DNA from 2 places in the Streptomyces sp. NPDC058955 genome. Region 2 is predicted to be linked to the other one. Evidence: riboswitches for the same ligand, from Rfam matches in the RefSeq annotation. Region 2 holds a riboswitch; the other holds the start of a gene.
What was found. Region 2 has a riboswitch for glycine ahead of gcvP (aminomethyl-transferring glycine dehydrogenase). Riboswitches for the same ligand answer to the same signal wherever they lie in the genome.
Positions count from the first base shown of each region.

Region 1 (8,508 bases), on a different contig from region 2:
CCCAGGATCGTGTCGCCCGGCTGGGCGATCGCGAAGAGGGCGGCCTGGTTCGCGGAGGCGCCGGAGTGCGGCTGGACGTTGGCGTACTCGGCGCCGAACAGGTCCTTGATCCGGTCGATCGCGATCTGCTCGGCCACGTCGACGTGCTCGCAGCCGCCGTAGTAGCGGCGGCCCGGGTAGCCCTCGGCGTACTTGTTGGTGAGGACGGAGCCCTGGGCCTCCATGACCGCGACCGGAGCGAAGTTCTCCGAGGCGATCATCTCGAGGGTGGACTGCTGGCGGCGGAGCTCGGCGTCGACGGTGGCGGCGACCTCCGGGTCCAGCTCGTGGAGGGGAGTGTTCAGAAGCGACATGAAGCGATCCCTACGGGGTCTCGGTCAGCCTGCGGTGAAGGCGGTGTACTCGTCGGCGGTGAGCAGGTCGTCCTGCTCGGCCGTGAGGCGCACCTTGAACAGCCAGCCGCCCTCGAACGGAGCGGAGTTCACCAGCGACGGGTCGTCCACGACGTCCTGGTTCGCCTCGACGACCTCACCGGTCACCGGGGAGTACAGCTCGCTCACGGACTTGGTCGACTCCAGCTCGCCGCACTCCTCGGTCGCGGTCACGGTGGAGCCGACCTCGGGGAGCTGGACGTACACGATGTCACCGAGGGCGTTGGCCGCGTGCTCGGTGATGCCGACCGTGGCGACGCCGTCCTCGACGGCCGACAGCCACTCGTGCTCCTTGCTGTAGCGAAGCTGCTGGGGGTTGCTCATGACCTGATTCTCCTGTACCGGGGGAGTGCGGATGTACGTGGGTCTTGCGGGGTGAGACGCGTCCTGAGACGAATACGTCACTTCTGGCGCTTGTAGAACGGCAGCGCCACGACCTTGTAGGGCTCGTGGGTGCCGCGGATGTCCACCCCTACACCCTCGGTGCCGGGGGCCGCGTGCGCCGCGTCGACGTACGCCATCGCGATCGGCGCGCCGAGCGTGGGGGAGGGGGCGCCGGAGGTGATCTCGCCGACGACCTCGCCGCCGGAGACGACCTGCATGCCGGCGCGCGGGACGCGGCGGCCCTCCGCGACCAGGCCGACCAGCTTGCGCGGCGGGGCGGTCTCGGCGCGCTCGGCGGCGGCCTCCAGCGCCTTGCGGCCGACGAAGTCGCCCGGCTTCTCGAACTTCACGACCCGGCCCAGACCGGCGTCGAAGGGGGTGAGGGAGGTGGTCAGCTCGTGCCCGTACAGCGGCATGCCCGCCTCCAGGCGCAGCGTGTCGCGGCAGGACAGGCCGCACGGGATCAGGCCGACGCCCGCGCCCGCCTCGGTCAGGGCCTTCCAGACGCCCTCGGCGTGCTCCGGCTTCAGGAAGAGCTCGAAGCCGTCCTCGCCGGTGTAGCCGGTCCGAGCGATCAGCGCCGGGACGCCGGCGACGGTGCCGGGCAGGCCCGCGTAGTACTTCAGGCCGTCCAGGTCGGCGTCGGTGAGCTGCTTGAGGATGCCGGGGGACTCGGGGCCCTGCACGGCGATCAGGGCGTACGCGTCGCGGTCGTCGCGGACCTCGGCGTCGAAGCCGCCCGCGCGGGCCACCAGGGCGTCCAGGACGACCTGGGCGTTGGAGGCGTTGGCCACCACCATGTACTCGGTCTCGCCGAGGCGGTAGACGATCAGGTCGTCGAGGATGCCGCCGTCCTCCTGGCAGATCATCGTGTAGCGGGCGCGGCCGTTGCCCACCGTGGAGATGTTGCCGACCAGGGCGAAGTCGAGCAGGTCGACCGCCTGCGGGCCGGTGACGGTGATCTCGCCCATGTGGGAGAGGTCGAAGAGGCCGGCCTTGGTGCGGACGGCGTTGTGCTCGTCGCGCTCGCTGCCGTACCGCAGCGGCATGTCCCAGCCGGCGAAGTCGGTCATGGTCGCGCCCAGCGAACGATGCAGGGCATCGAGGGCGGTCAGGCGGGGGGTGGTGCTCATGATGGACGTGGCTCCCGGGTCCCGAAGGCGGAAAACATGACAGGCAAGGACGTTCCTCCCCATCTGTCATGGAACCTGAGAGGTTCACCGGGGGCATCCCCGGCTTGCACCTTGGGTGGGGACACCACGGGTGTCCCGCTTTTCAGATCTGCCTCATCCACGCGGTACGGGGCCTGAGAGATTCAAGGGAGGGACTTGCTCCTTCGGCGCCCGGACGGCCCAGGGCCGGTCCGGAACTCTCCCGCGCGGATTCGAGCGGCCGGTATGCGGTTGTACGGCGCTGCCGCGCCTGGCGCGCACATCCTCGCATACGGTGTCGGCGCCGCAAATCGCTTGTCTCGGATTACCGTTTCTTTACACTTCGTGGGCAAGGGTCTCCGTAGGTCTCCCGACACGTCCCCCGGGGGCCCGACAGGGGGAGCAGCGATGAGGATCCAGCACACCGGCGTCTTCGCGAGTGACGCCGCCATACCGGCCCAGCGCGCCCGCGCCCGGACCCGCGGCCGCGGGCGCGTCGTGCGGGACCTGCGCGACCGCGGCGGGCGCGGCCCGCGCGCCCTGACCTTCGCCGCCGGCGACGTCGTGGTCGTCTCGGGGCTGCCCGGCAGCGGCAAGTCCACCCTGCTGCGGCGGACCGCCGAGGGCCGCGGCATCGACTCGCAGGACGCCCGGGAGCGCTGGGAGGCCCGGATGCCCCGCCTCCTGCCGTACGCGCTCTACCGCCCGCTGGTCCGGATCGCGCACTACGCCGGGCTGCACCGGGCCCTGCGCTCCGGCGCCGGGGTCGTCGTCCACGACTGCGGCACCCAGTCCTGGGTCCGCGGCTGGCTCGCCCGCTCCGCCGCCCGCCGCGGCCGCGACCTCCACCTGGTCCTCCTCGACGTCGACCCGGCCACCGCCCGGGACGGCCAGCGCGACCGGGGCCGCGGGGTGTCCGCGTACGCCTTCGCCCGGCACCGCAGGGCCGTCGGCCGGCTCGTCACCGCCGTCGAGGCGGGCCGGCTGCCCCGCGGCTGCGCCTCCGCCACCCTCCTCGACCGGGACGCCGCGACCGCGCTGCGCCGCATCGGCTTCCGCGAGGCCGCCTGACGCCCGCCCCCCCCGGACGCGGGTTCTGGTCACAGCCGGGGCGGGGCGGCGTTAGGGTGCTGCGGGACGGCCGGGACCAGGGCCGTGCGAGAAGGGGACGGAACCACCGTGGACGTGACGTGGCCGGGCAACGAGCTCGAGGAGGCGCTGGCCGCCGCGCTCGGGGAGCCCGCGGCCGGAGGCCGGCTCATCGAGGTGCTCGGCCGCAGCCAGGTCTGGGTCCCGCTGCCCAACGGCGGCGGCCCCGACAGCCCCAGTCTGGACCTCGCCACGATGGAGATCGGCGGCGCCGCCTACGTCCCCGTCTACAGCTCGCAGGAGCAGTTCCTCGCCTGCGTCGGCGACCACATGTCCTTCACCGTCGCCCCCGCCCGTGACTTCGCCCGCGGCCTGCCCCCGCAGCTCGGCATCGCGGTGAACCCCGGCGGCGTCGTCGGCGTCCCGCTGCCCCCGCCCGCCGTCGCCGAGCTCTGCCGGGTCGGCCGCACCGCCCTCGACGGGCCGGCGTCCGGCGGCCGGGTCCGGCTCTTCGAGCCCGACTGGCAGGACGACCCGGTCGACTTCCTCGCCGCGGCCGCCGCCGAGTTCGACGCCACCGGCGTCGTCGCCACCGCCCGCCGCACCCTCGCCAGCGTCGAGGGCACCGAACCGGCCCTCTTCGTCGGCGTCCAGCTCACCGGCTGGGACGGCGTCGACCGCAACGCCCCGCTGGACGCCCTCGGCCGCGCCCTCGGCCGCGTCGAGGTCGCCTGGCCGGTCAACCTGATCCTGCTCGACATGGCCGCCGACCCGGTCGGCGACTGGATGCTGGAACGGGTGCGCCCCTTCTACCAGCGCGCCACCGGGTGACCCCCGGCCCTGTCTAAGCTGGACCGACCGAGACCGATCCACCGAACGAGCCGTACGACACAGAGGACAGAGGGGCGGGACCCAGGGTGAGCGCGTCAGGGGGCGCCACGACCGGACAGGTCGAGCACATGCTGCGCCAGGTGGCGCCCGGACGCTACGACGCGTACGAGGGGCTGCTGCACGCCCTGGCCGACGGCGAGCTGTACATGCTGCTCTGGCAGGGCAGCCCGGGCTCGCCGGAGGCCCAGTACGGCAACATGGAGGTCGACGGCTTCGGTTACGCGCCCTGCGTCACCTCGGCCGGCGAACTCGCCGCCTCCGGCTGGCACCGCGCCCACGAGCGCGTCACCGGCCGCGAGATCGCCCGCGCCCTCTACCCCGAGCGCTGGGGCGTCTGGCTCAACCCGCACGCGCCCGGCGGCGGCGTCGGCATCCCGTGGGCCGATCTGCGCCGGATCGCCACCGGCCTCGACCGGATGCCCGCCGGACCGCTCCGGGTCTCCGAACCCGCCCTGGAGATCCCGCACTTCTACGCCCAGCTGACCCAGAACGCGCACCGGACGCCGGCCGTCCGCTCGCTCCGCCGCGGCTGGGTGCAGCCCGCGCTCGGCACTCCGTACCTGGTCATCGGCCTCGACCTGTACGACGGTTCGGCGGCGACGGTGGACGAGGTGCGGGCGATGATGCGCCAGTCGATCAACGCCGTGCCCGAGGGGCTGCCCGTCTCGACGGTCGCGCTCTCCGACGCGTACGACCCGGTGGCGCTCTGGCTGCGGGCCCACGCGCGGCCCTTCTACGACCGCGAGGCACACGGCGCCCCGTCCCAGCATGCGGGATCCCAGAGTCCGGGATACGGCTACCCGCCGGCCCGGCACCGCTGACGTCCCCTTCGCACCCGATACCCCGCCCTGGCCGAAATGCCTTGCCAGGGCGGGGTTTTGCGTCCGCTTGCGGACGCTCCGGCCGCCGATGTCCGGCAACCGCCCGATTTGGTGAGTGTCCGGGTCTCAGGTTGGTATCACCGCTATGCGGACTGTTCTCTGCGCCGTCACTCGCCAGTAGCGTTCGGCCGGTCAAGACCACACATGGCGACCCAGGGGTGGACCCATGCGCATACTCAATTCCCGGTCGACCCGGGCTCTGACGGCGGCCATCACGGTCGGCCTCATCGCCACGGGCTGCGCGAGCGACCGGGACAAGGACGAGAACAAGTCCGGAGCCAAGGACACCTTCGTGTTCGGCGCCCCGGGCGACCCGGCCTCCCTCGACCCGGCCCTCGCCAGCGACGGCGAGACCTTCCGGGTCACCCGTCAGGCGTTCGAGGCGCTCCTGGAGCACGAGTCCGGCGGCAGCAAGCTCGTCGGCGGGCTCGCCGAGAAGTGGTCGAGCAACCCCGAGGGCACCGTCTGGACCTTCAACCTCCGCAAGGGCGTGAAGTTCCACGACGGCGAGACCCTCGACGCGAAGGCGGTCTGCGCCAACTACGACTACTGGTTCAACTGGAAGGGCACCTACCAGTCGAGCGCGGTCTCGTACTACTGGCAGACCATCATGGGCGGCTTCAAGGCCAACGAGGACAAGGAGACGCCCAAGGCGAACTACAAGTCCTGCACGGTCAAGGACGACGCCACGGCCGTCATCGAGGTCTTCGAGCCCTCCGCCAACCTGCCCGGCGGCTTCTCCCTCCAGGCCCTCGCGATCCACTCGCCCAAGGCGATCCAGGAGTACGCGAAGCAGCAGGTCACCGAGGCCGGCGACGCCATCACGTACCCCAAGTACAGCCAGGAGGCCGGCACGGTCGCCGGCACCGGCCCGTACAAGATCACGAAGTGGAACAAGGGCAACAAGGAAGTCGCCCTGGAGCGCTTCGACGACTACTGGGGCGAGAAGGCCAAGGTCAAGAACCTGGTCTTCCGCACGATCGACACCGAGGAGGGCCGCCGCCAGGCGCTCCAGGCCGGTGACATCGACGGCTACGACCTGGTCGCGCCCGCCGACATCAAGACCCTCGAGGGCGCCGGCTTCCAGGTCCCGACCCGTGACGTCTTCAACCTGCTCTACCTCGGTATGACGCAGGAGGCCAACCCGGCGCTGAAGAAGCCCGAGGTCCGCCAGGCCATCGCGCACGCCGTCGACCGCGAGAACATCGTCAAGACCCAGCTGCCCGAGGGCGGCAAGGTCGCGACCCAGTTCATGCCCGACACGGTCGCCGGCTTCTCGGAGAACGTGAAGAAGTACCCGTTCGACACCGCCAAGGCCAAGTCGCTCCTCGCCGGCGCCGGCGCGAGCGGCCTGTCGATCGACTTCTGCTACCCGACCGAGGTCACCCGCCCGTACATGCCTGCCCCGCAGGACATCTTCGAGCTGGTCAAGGCCGACCTGGAGAAGGCCGGCATCAAGGTCAACCCCAAGCCGAAGAAGTGGAACCCGGACTACGTCGACGCGGTGGAGAAGGGCGGCTGCCCCCTCCACATGCTCGGCTGGACCGGTGACTTCAACGACGGCTACAACTTCATCGGCACCTGGTTCGCCGGGTACGACAAGCAGTGGGGCTTCAAGAACGACAAGGTCTTCAACGCGGTGAAGGCCGGCTCGCTCCAGGGCGACCCGACCAAGCGCACGGACCTCTACAAGGCCGCCAACGAGGCGATCATGGAGTACCTGCCCGGTCTCCCGCTGACCTCCTCCCCGCCGGCCATCGCGTTCGGCAAGAACGTGGTCCCGCCGAAGGTCTCCCCGCTGACGCAGGAGAACTTCGCCGAGGTCTCCTTCAAGTAACACACCCGTAAGCGGTCCGCCCGGTCACGCGTTCCTCCCGTGACCGGGCGTCCGCGCATCCACCCTCCATACGCAAGAAAGGGGCACGCGGGGTGTTGCGACTCGTCGTACGACGACTTCTCCAGCTCATACCCACCCTGCTCGGCCTGTCGGTTCTGCTCTTCATCTGGCTGAACCGACTGCCCGGCGGACCCGCCTCAGCGATCCTGGGCGAGCGGGCGACCGAAGCCGATGTGGCGCGCATCAACCGCGCGCTGGGCCTCGACCAGCCGATCTACGTCCAGTACGGACGCTTCCTCAAGCGGCTCCTCGACCTCGACCTCGGCACCTCGGTGCAGACCGGACAGCCCGTCTGGGACGAGTTCGTGCTGCGCTTCCCCGCCACGGTCGAACTCAGCCTCGCGGCCATGCTCATCGCCACCGTCGTGGGCATCCCGCTCGGCTACCTCGCCGCCCGCAAGCGCGGCGGCTGGATCGACGTGGCCTCCGTCTCCGGCTCCCTGGTCGGCATCTGCATCCCGGTCTTCTTCCTGGCGCAGCTGCTCAAGGGCGCCTTCGGCGAGGTCTTCGGCACCTTCGGCCGCCAGTCCACCGGCATCGACGCCACCAGCGTCACCGGCTTCGCCGTCCTCGACGGCGTGCTGACCGGCGAGTTCGACGCCGCCTGGGACGCCCTCATGCACCTGGTGCTGCCCGGCATCGCGCTGGCCACCATCCCGCTCGCGGTCATCGTCCGCATGACCCGCGCCAGCGTCCTGGAGGTGCTCGGCGAGGACTACATCCGCACCGCCGAGTCCAAGGGCCTGCAGCGCCGGGTCGTCCGCGTCCGCCACGTGCTCCGCAACGCGCTGCTCCCCGTCGTCACCGCCATCGGCCTGCTCACCGGCAGCCTGCTCTCCGGCGCGGTGCTCACCGAGTCCGTCTTCACCTTCGGCGGCATCGGCTCCTTCATCCGGACCGCCATCGACGCCCGCGACTACCCGGTGCTCGTCGGCTTCATCATGTTCATCGCCGTGATCTACGTGGTGATCAACATGCTCGTCGACCTCGCGTACAGCGTCATCGACCCGAGGGTGCGGGTGCACTGATGAGTCTCACCAACACTGCTTCCAAGATCGACCGGCTCGCCCAGCTCACGGCGAAGACCGAGACCGCCAGCGGCGCCAGCCTGTGGCGCGAGGCGATGCGCCGGCTGCGCAGCAGCAAGATGGCGCTCATCGGCGGCGCGATCATCGCCGGCTTCGTCGTGCTCGCGATCATCGGCCCCTGGGTCGCCCCGTACGGCCCCGCCGAGCAGACCTGGCGCGGCGAGGTCTTCTCCAACCGCGGCGAGTTCGTCGGCGCCCGCGCCGGGAACTGGTTCGGCCTGGACCACCTCGGCCGGGACCTGTTCTCCCGGATGCTCGTGGGCGCCCGCCAGACGCTGCTCGTCGGTGTCGTCTCCATGCTCATCGGCCTGCTGATCGGCGCCCTCGTCGGCATCGTCTCGGGCGCCGCGGCCACCCTCGGCGGCAAGGCCGGACGGCGGATCGACGACGCGATCATGCGCGTCACCGACATCCTGCTCGCGCTGCCGTCGCTGCTCCTCGCGGTCTCCGTCGCCGCCGTGCTGGGCCAGTCGCTCACCACCGTGATGATCGCCGTCGGCGTGGTGCAGATCCCGGTCTTCACCCGGCTCCTGCGCGGCTCGATGCTCGCCCAGGGCGGCACCGACTACGTCCTCGCGGCCCGCTCGCTCGGCATCCGCAAGCGGCGGATCGTCTTCACCCAGATCCTGCCGAACTCGCTGAGCCCGGTGATCGTCCAGGCGACGCTCAGCCTCGCCACCGCCATCATCGAGGCCG
Region 1 is NZ_JBHYKM010000005.1:89,548-98,055, forward strand. It holds gene glyA (serine hydroxymethyltransferase) at 1-353, opposite strand, end outside; gene gcvH (glycine cleavage system protein GcvH) at 378-755, opposite strand; gene gcvT (glycine cleavage system aminomethyltransferase GcvT) at 833-1,948, opposite strand; glycine riboswitch at 2,101-2,202, opposite strand; gene ACFW1I_RS03975 (AAA family ATPase) at 2,375-3,037, shown strand; gene ACFW1I_RS03980 (enhanced serine sensitivity protein SseB) at 3,146-3,886, shown strand; gene ACFW1I_RS03985 (enhanced serine sensitivity protein SseB C-terminal domain-containing protein) at 3,973-4,767, shown strand; gene ACFW1I_RS03990 (ABC transporter substrate-binding protein) at 4,994-6,664, shown strand; gene ACFW1I_RS03995 (ABC transporter permease) at 6,757-7,752, shown strand; gene ACFW1I_RS04000 (ABC transporter permease) at 7,752-8,508, shown strand, end outside.
Region 1: linked by a shared signal. The riboswitch ahead of gcvT (glycine cleavage system aminomethyltransferase GcvT) and the one ahead of gcvP (aminomethyl-transferring glycine dehydrogenase) in region 2 are both predicted to bind glycine.

Region 2 (8,508 bases):
GACCGGACCGGTCCGCTTCGCCACCCACTCGGGCGTGCTCGGCGCGGTCGCCGAGGCGGACGGCTCCATCACCATGGACTTCCCGACCGCCCCGCTCACCCCGGCCCCGGTCCCGGCCGGCCTGGCGGAGGCGCTCGGCGCCGAGATCCTCGCCGTCCACGACACCCCCGACCACATCGGCGACCTGGTGGTCGAGCTGCGCGACGAGGCCACCGTCCGCGGTCTCGTCCCCGACCTCGCCGCCCTCGTGGCGCACTCCTCCCGCGGCGTGATCGCGACCGCGCTCGCCGCCGACCCCGGGAACGGCTACCACTTCGTCTCCCGGGGCTTCTTACCCGGCGTCGGCATCCCCGAGGACCCGGTGACCGGCAGCGCCCACACCGCGCTCGCCCCGTACTGGTCCGCCCGCCTCGGCCGCGACGAGCTCACCGGCTTCCAGGGCGGAGCCCGCACGGGCCTGGTCCGCACCCGCCTGCGCGGCGACCGCACCCTGCTGACCGGCCACGCGGTGACGGTCATCGAGGGCGACCTGCACGCCTGAGGCACCCGCGCGCGACACCGGTACGACGAAGGGGGCGTACGGCACCGATGCCGTACGCCCCCTCCGGTCTCCCCCGCTCAGACGGTCGGCAGCCAGTCCACCTTCCCCGCCAGCAGCCCGTAGCCCACGAAGGCCACGATGTCGAGCAGCGCGTGGGCGACCACCAGCGGCCCCACCCGCCCCCACCGCCGGTAGAGCAGCACGAAGACGACGCCCATCACCAGGTTGCCGATGAAGCCGCCGATGCCCTGGTAGAGGTGGTACGAGCCGCGCAGCACCGAGCTCGCCAGCAGCGCGGCCATCGGCGACCAGCCCAACTGCCCCAGCCGGCGCAGCAGATAGCCGACGACGATGACCTCCTCCAGGACGGAGTTCTGGATCGCCGAGAGGATCAGGACGGGGTACTTCCACCACACGTCGGGCAGCGACTCGGGCACCACCGTCAGGTTGAAGCCCGAGGCCCGCGCCGCCAGGTAGAAGGCGAGGCCGGCGCTCCCGATGCCGGCCGCCACCAGCGCCCCGCGCCCCAGGTCCGGCCACGGCCGGGTCCGGTCGAAGCCGATGGCCCGCAGCCCGGCCCCCTCCCGCAGGAGCAGGTGCGCCACGAGCACCACCGGCACCAGGGCCGTCGCGATCCCGAAGAGCTGCCAGGTGAGGTCGAGCCAGGGGCGCCCGGGGGCGTACGAGCCGTTGAGGGTCGCGGCCTGCTCCTTGAGCGAGCCGGGCCGGGTCAGCGAGCCGACGAAGCTGATCAGCGAGGAGACCGCGCTCGCCCCGAGCGAGAGCGCGAGCACGATGAGCGTCTCGGAGCGCAGCATCCGCCGCGAGAGTCCGCCCGGGGGCGGGGCCGCGTCCACGACCCGTTGTTCCGACACCACGCCCGTCTCCCGTTCCCGTCGCGACCGCCGCGGGGACCCGCCTCGGCCCCCCGTACGACGATCATGCGCGACGGCACACCGGGAACGCCATCCAGGGCCGCCCGGGACCTTCCCTCACGCCCCCTCGGCCCCCACCGGCCAGGTGTGCACCGGCTCCCCCGCCAGCATCAGCTCCCGGTACCGCCGGGTCGTCGCCGCCAGCGCCGCCTCCCGGTCGAGACCGGACTCCAGGGCCCGGTGGAAGGTGTCGGCCTGCCAGGACGCGCCGTTCACCCGGCGCCGGCACCGCTGCTCGATCACGCCCAGGTAGAGGTCGCGGTCCGCCGGGTCGATGTGCCAGGCGTCCAGCCCCGCCGCGGCCAGCGGCAGCAGCTCGTCGAGGACGAGCCGCACGGCGGGCTGGGTGGCGATCCCGCCCGCGCGGCCGGGCCGGGGCCAACGCAGCTCCGCCTCGATGCCGTACCGGCAGGCGGCGTCGAAGTTGGCCTCGGCGTCCTCGAAGGCCATCCGCTTCCACAGCGGGCGCGGGTCGTCGGCGAGGGAGCGGACGAGCCCGTAGTAGAAGGCGGCGTTGGCCAGGACGTCGGTGACGGTGGGACCGGCGGGCAGCACCCGGTTCTCCACCCGCAGGTGCGGGACCCCGTCGACCCAGCCGTAGACCGGCCGGTTCCAGCGGTAGACGGTGCCGTTGTGCAGGACCAGCTCCTTGAGCTGCGGCACCCCGCCCTCGTCGAGGACGCGCAGCGGGTCCTCCTCGTCGCAGAGCGGCAGCAGCGAGGGGAAGTAGCGCACGTTCTCCTCGAAGAGGTCGTACACCGAGTCCACCCACCGCTCGCCGAACCAGGTGCGCGGCCGGACCCCCTGGGACTGGAGCTCGGGCGGACGGGTGTCGGTCGCCTGCGTGAAGAGCGGCGCGCGGGACTCCCGCCACACCTCGCGGCCGAAGACGAAGGGCGAGTTGGCGCCGAGGGCTATCTGCACGCCGGCCGCCGCCTGGGCGGCGTTCCAGACCGAGGAGAAGCGGGCCGGGGTGACCTGGAGGTGCAGCTGGACCGAGGTGCAGGCGGCCTCCGCGATGATCGACTCCGAGGCGTGCCGGAGCCGTTCGACGCCCTGGATGTCGAGGGTGATCTGCTCCCCGCGGGCGGTGAGGATCTGGTCGTTGAGCAGGGCGTAGCGGTCGGCCGAGGAAAGGTTCTCGAAGACGAGCTCACGCTGGGAGAGGGTCGGCAGAATGCCGATCATGACGACCCCGGCGTCGACTTCGGCCGCCTTGCGGTCGGCATAACCCAGTCCGGTTCTGAGCTCTTCCGCGAGCCGGTCGAAAACATGGCCGCCGAGCCGGCGCGGGGCGATGTTGAGTTCCAGGTTGAACATTCCGAGTTCGGTCTGGAAATCGGTGCTCGCGATCTTTTCGAGGACGGCTTCGTTGAGCATCCGCGGGAGTCCGTCCGGGCCGGCGAGATTGAGTTCGATCTCGACGCCCATGAGGTTCCGCGGGCGGTCGAAGCGCTGCTCCGCGAGGAGCCGGGCGAGCCCCGCCAGACACTGCTGGAGCTTGCGCCGGTAGCGCTGACGGTCGGCCGGGCCGAACCCGTCCGTCGCGACCTTCTCCCCCATCGAGGCGTCCCTCCCGCGGGCGGCCCCGGGCGGGCCGCGCGTACGGACGATGATGCCCACGCCACTGATCGACAACGCCTGCTTTTCCGGCCGCTCCGCGGATAGTCTGGTACGCACCTGTCGCCGCGTGCCTCTCCGCCTCCGGACCGGCCGACGACATATACCACTGTCATATCGGTCCGCCGGTGCGATCGGCCGGGCTTTCGGAATTCTGACGTCCGGCTTGCCGGAGAATGCGAGGACGGAGATCCTGTCTTCGCTCCGATTCCGCGCCGCGACCCGACGCATACGACCTGATGCCGCCTTGTCAGGAATATCGGCGGCGTCTAGCGGAAACAATCTGTGAACACGTGTCGTATAAACTCCGCGGACGAGGCAGAGCGCCGGCGACGGCCACGACCCATGGCCCCCCGCTCCGCCCCCGCCGCCGACAGCGCCGTCGAACCCACCCCGCAGCGCGAACCCGTATCCCCGTGTCTCCTGAGCGAGAGGCGACCCACACGATGCTCCGACCCTCCCCGGCCCCCGCGCCGGCCCTCCGCAGTGTCCTCGCGGCACTCGGCTCGCCCACGGCCGTACGCGAGGCCCGCACCCCGGCCCTGCGGGCCGCGCCGGGACCGCTGAGTCCCGAACTCCCGCTGCCCGTCCACGTGCTGAGGCTCTCCGGGACGCCGGGACAGGCGCCCGGCACCCGGCTCGTCGGCTGGCGCTTCCTGATCCGCAGCGGGGACCGGGCGATCGCGGCCGCGGACAGCATGCTCACCCCGGACGGCTGGTCCTTCTCGCACTTCTTCGAGGGACCGTACGTCGCCGCCACGGAGCGGGCCCTGGTCCAGGCGGAGGCGCTGCCCGGCACCTACCAGCCGCGGCTGCTCTCGGTGCCGGAGCTGTACATGCTGACGCTGTGGCTGCACGCCGAGCCGGACCCGGACGGCACGGAACCGGACGCGGCGGCCGCCGACGTCCTGGTGCCGCTCGCCCCGGCACCGCCCGGCATCGCCGCCAACCGCCCCTACCGGGTGGCCGATCTGCTGCCCGTGCTCAGTACGCGACTCGCGCCGCCGCCGCTGCTCGGCTCCGCGGCGCCCGCCTGATCCGCTCCGCGCGCACCGCCCCGTGACCCACCCGGGTCACGGGGCGCACTGCTGTCCGGAACCCCCGTCCGAACACCGTCACCGAACACCCTTCCCGGACGGACTAGCCCGCTCGGGCCACCCCGAACCACCCGAAAAGGCCGGGGTGTTGACGTGAACCGCCCCTGCGGGTGATGCGTCTTCCCAGGAGCGGACGAGCTGACGCGAAATACCTGCGGAAGACCGTCCGTGCGGCAAGACTGGGACCGGAACCGAACCGACCGACGGGGGCGGCCATGAGCGCGAAGAGCCGCAGGACAACCACCACGACGCAGCGAAAGAACCCACCCATGTGCCAGCACCAGCCTGCCTGTCCCACCGCCGACTCCGCCGACCGTGAGGCCGCCCGCCCGGTGGCCTGCCATCCGGAGCAGGGGTGGAGCCTGCTGTGCAACGGCGTCCTGCTCTTCGAGGACACCGGCGAACTGCTGCCGGACGGGCAGATCATCGCTCCGCACCGGCCGCTGACGACGGGCCGGGTGACGACGGCGGCCTGAGACACCGCTCGGGCGCAGCACGGAGGGCCGGCCCGGAGGAGACTCCGGACCGGCCCTCTGTCATGCCTGCGGTCAGTGGTCGTACTCGTCCAGCGGCGGGCAGGAGCAGACCAGGTTCCGGTCGCCGAAGGCGCCGTCGATGCGGCGGACCGGCGGCCAGTACTTGTCGGCGGCCGAGACGCCGGCCGGGAAGACCGCCACGTCACGGTCGTAGGCGTGGGCCCACTCGCCGCCGAGCGCGGCCGCGGTGTGCGGGGCGTTGCGCAGCGGGTTGTCCTCGGCCGGCCACTCGCCGGAGCCGACCTTCTCGATCTCGGCGCGGATCGCGATCATCGTGTCGCAGAAGCGGTCCAGCTCGGCCAGGTCCTCGGACTCGGTCGGCTCGATCATCAGCGTGCCGGCGACCGGGAAGGACATGGTCGGCGCGTGGAAGCCGTAGTCGATCAGGCGCTTGGCGATGTCGTCGACGGTGACGCCGGTCGCCTTGGTCAGCGGGCGCAGGTCGACGATGCACTCGTGGGCGACCAGGCCGGCCGGGCCGGTGTAGAGCACCGGGTAGTGCGGCTCCAGGCGCTTGGCGATGTAGTTCGCCGCGAGGACGGCGACCTGGGTGGCGCGCTTGAGGCCCTCGCCGCCCATCAGGCGGACGTACGTCCAGGAGATGGGCAGGATGCCGGCGGAGCCCCACGGGGCGGCCGAGATCGGGCCGACGCCGGTCTCCGGGCCCGCGGTGGGCTGGAGCGGGTGGTTCGGCAGGTACGGGGCGAGGTGCGCGCGCACGCCGACCGGGCCGACGCCCGGGCCGCCGCCGCCGTGCGGGATGCAGAAGGTCTTGTGCAGGTTGAGGTGCGAGACGTCGCCGCCGAAGTGGCCCGGCTTGGCGAGGCCGACCAGGGCGTTGAGGTTGGCGCCGTCGACGTACACCTGGCCGCCGGCCTCGTGCACGGCGGCACAGATGTCGGCGACGTGCTCCTCGAAGACGCCGTGCGTCGACGGGTAGGTGATCATGAGCACGGCGAGCTCGTCGCGGTGCTGCTCGATCTTGGCGCGCAGGTCCTCGACGTCGACCTCGCCGTCCTCGGCGGTCTTCACGACGACGACCCGCATGCCGGCCATCACGGCGGAGGCGGCGTTGGTGCCGTGCGCGGAGGACGGGATGAGGCAGACGGTGCGCTGCTCGTCGCCGTTGGCGCGGTGGTAGGCGCGGACCGCGAGGAGACCGGCCAGCTCGCCCTGCGAACCGGCGTTCGGCTGGATCGACACCTTGTCGTACCCGGTGACCTCGGCCAGACGCTCCTCCAGCTCGGTGATGAGCGTGACGTAGCCCTGGGCCTGCTCGATCGGCGCGAAGGGGTGGATCTGGCCGAACTCGGGCCAGGTCACCGGCTCCATCTCGGTGGTCGCGTTCAGCTTCATGGTGCAGGAGCCGAGCGGGATCATGCCGCGGTCGAGCGCGTAGTCGCGGTCCGCGAGGCGGCGCAGGTAGCGCAGCATGGCGGTCTCGGAGCGGTGCGCGTGGAAGACCGGGTGGGTCAGGTACGCGTCGGAGCGCAGCTGCGCGGCCGGGAGGGCGTCCTCGGTGGCGGCGTCCAGGGCCTCCACGCCGGCGGTGACGCCGAAGGCGGCCCAGACGGCGGCGAGCTGCTCGCGGCCGGTGGTCTCGTCGCAGGAGACGGAGACGTGGTCGGCGTCGACCCGGTACAGGTTGACGCCGGCCTCGCGGGCGACGGCGACGACGGCGTCGGCGCGGCCGGGCACGCGGGCGGTGACGGTGTCGAAGAAGGCGCCCTGGGTGAGCTCGACGCCCCCGGCGGTGAGGCCGGCGGCGAGGATCGCGGCGTACCGGTGGGTGCGCTGCGCGATCTGCTTCAGGCCGTCCGGGCCGTGGTAGACGGCGTACATGCCGGCCATGACGGCGAGGAGCACCTGGGCGGTGCAGATGTTGCTGGTGGCCTTCTCGCGGCGGATGTGCTGCTCGCGGGTCTGCAGGGCGAGGCGGTACGCCTTGTTGCCGTCGGCGTCGACGGAGACGCCGACCAGGCGGCCGGGCAGCGACCGGGCGTGCTTGTCCTGGACGGCCATGTAGCCGGCGTGCGGGCCGCCGAAGCCCATCGGCACGCCGAAGCGCTGGGTGGTGCCGACGGCGATGTCGGCGCCGAGCGAGCCGGGCGAGGCGAGCAGGGTGAGCGCGAGCAGGTCGGCGGCGACGGTGACGATCGCGCCGAGCTCGTGGGCGGCGTCGATCAGCGGCTTGATGTCGCGGACGGCGCCGGAGGCGCCCGGGTACTGGAGGAGCACGCCGAAGACGCCGCGCTCGGCGATCTCGGCGGGGATGCCGTCGGAGAGGTCGGCGACGACGACCTCGACACCCGTCGGCTCGGCGCGGGTCTCGATCACGGCGATGGTCTGCGGCAGCGCGTCGGCGTCGACCAGGAAGACGCCGTTCTTCACCTTGCCGACGCGGCGCGCGAGCGACATGGCCTCGGCGGCGGCGGTGCCCTCGTCGAGGAGGGAGGCGCCGGAGGTCGGCAGCCCGGTGAGGTCGGCGACCATCGTCTGGAAGTTGAGCAGCGCCTCCAGGCGGCCCTGCGAGATCTCCGGCTGGTAGGGCGTGTACGCCGTGTACCAGGCCGGGTTCTCCATGACGTTGCGGAGGATGACCGGCGGCGTGAAGGTGCCGTAGTAGCCGAGGCCGATCATCGGGGCCAGGACCTGGTTGCGACCGGCGAGGGTGCGCAGCTCGGCGAGGACCTCGGCCTCGGTGCGGGCGCCGGGGAGGTCCAGCGCCTCGGCGTTCTTGATGACGTCCGGCACCGCGGCGGCCGTCAGCTCGTCGAGCGAGGCGTACCCGACCTGGGCGAGCATCTTGGCCCGCGCCTCGGCGTCGGGTCCGATGTGCCGCTGCTCGAAGGGGATTCCCTGCTCGAGCTCGGAGAGCGGAGTGCGGTTGGCGGTCATGATGCGGGGGCCTCCTGGTCGTCACGACCTGCGAGGGGCACCACGGCGCGGGTGCCCGGACGGCCTCCCCCTCTGTCATCTCAACCTGAGAGCTTCACCGGCACGCCCGGGGGCACGCCGGCTTTCACCGTCGGTGAGAGCGGATGCCGTCGGCGTCCCGCCCTGCTTTCCAGAGTGACCTCGCCCGCGCGGTACCGGGTGCCTGAGAGATTCCGGGGAGGATTTGCTCCTTCGGCGCCCCCGGAATTTCATCCGGAGGACTCTCCCGCACGGTGTCGACAGCCACAGCCAGCCTACCAGCGCCGTTGTCGCTGTCATCGCTCAAGTGGCCGACATCGCAGTTGTGCACTTTCGTAGGGGTGTAGAGCAGTTGCGACCAGTTGGAGGGACCGTGCAGACCGACATCGATCCGCGCAGCCTGATCGGCCGCAAGGCGTTCGACCGGAACGGACACAAGATCGGAACCGTGGACGAGGTGTACCTGGACGACGCGACCGGCATCCCCGAGTGGGCGGCCGTCCGCACCGGACTGTTCAGCCGGGACGCCTTCGTCCCGCTGGAGCCGAGCGAGCTGGCCGACGACGGTCTGCACATCCCCTTCGAGCGCTCCCTCATCAAGGACGCCCCGGACTTCGGCGTGGGCCGGCACCTCTCCCCCGAGCAGGAGCTCCAGCTCTACCGCCACTACGAGCTGACGCTCCCGCCGCCGCCCGCGCAGATCCCGGACTTCGGCCGGCTCGCGGGCCAGGACGACGCCGCGTAGCCCCCTCCCCGCCGCCCGGGGTCACCCACCCGGGCGGACGCCCGGGGCGGCCCGCTCCGCCCCCGTCACCCCGCCGGGCACCAGCGGCAGCGGATCGGCCGGCTCCAGGTCGGGATCG
Region 2 is NZ_JBHYKM010000108.1:10,482-18,989, reverse strand. It holds gene ACFW1I_RS30540 (PhzF family phenazine biosynthesis protein) at 1-541, shown strand, start outside; gene ACFW1I_RS30535 (CPBP family intramembrane glutamic endopeptidase) at 619-1,359, opposite strand; gene ACFW1I_RS30530 (glutamate-cysteine ligase family protein) at 1,534-3,039, opposite strand; gene ACFW1I_RS30525 (hypothetical protein) at 3,543-4,133, shown strand; gene ACFW1I_RS30520 (DUF5999 family protein) at 4,463-4,669, shown strand; gene gcvP (aminomethyl-transferring glycine dehydrogenase) at 4,742-7,627, opposite strand; glycine riboswitch at 7,807-7,905, opposite strand; gene ACFW1I_RS30510 (PRC-barrel domain-containing protein) at 8,019-8,390, shown strand; gene ACFW1I_RS30505 (DNA polymerase IV) at 8,412-8,508, opposite strand, start outside.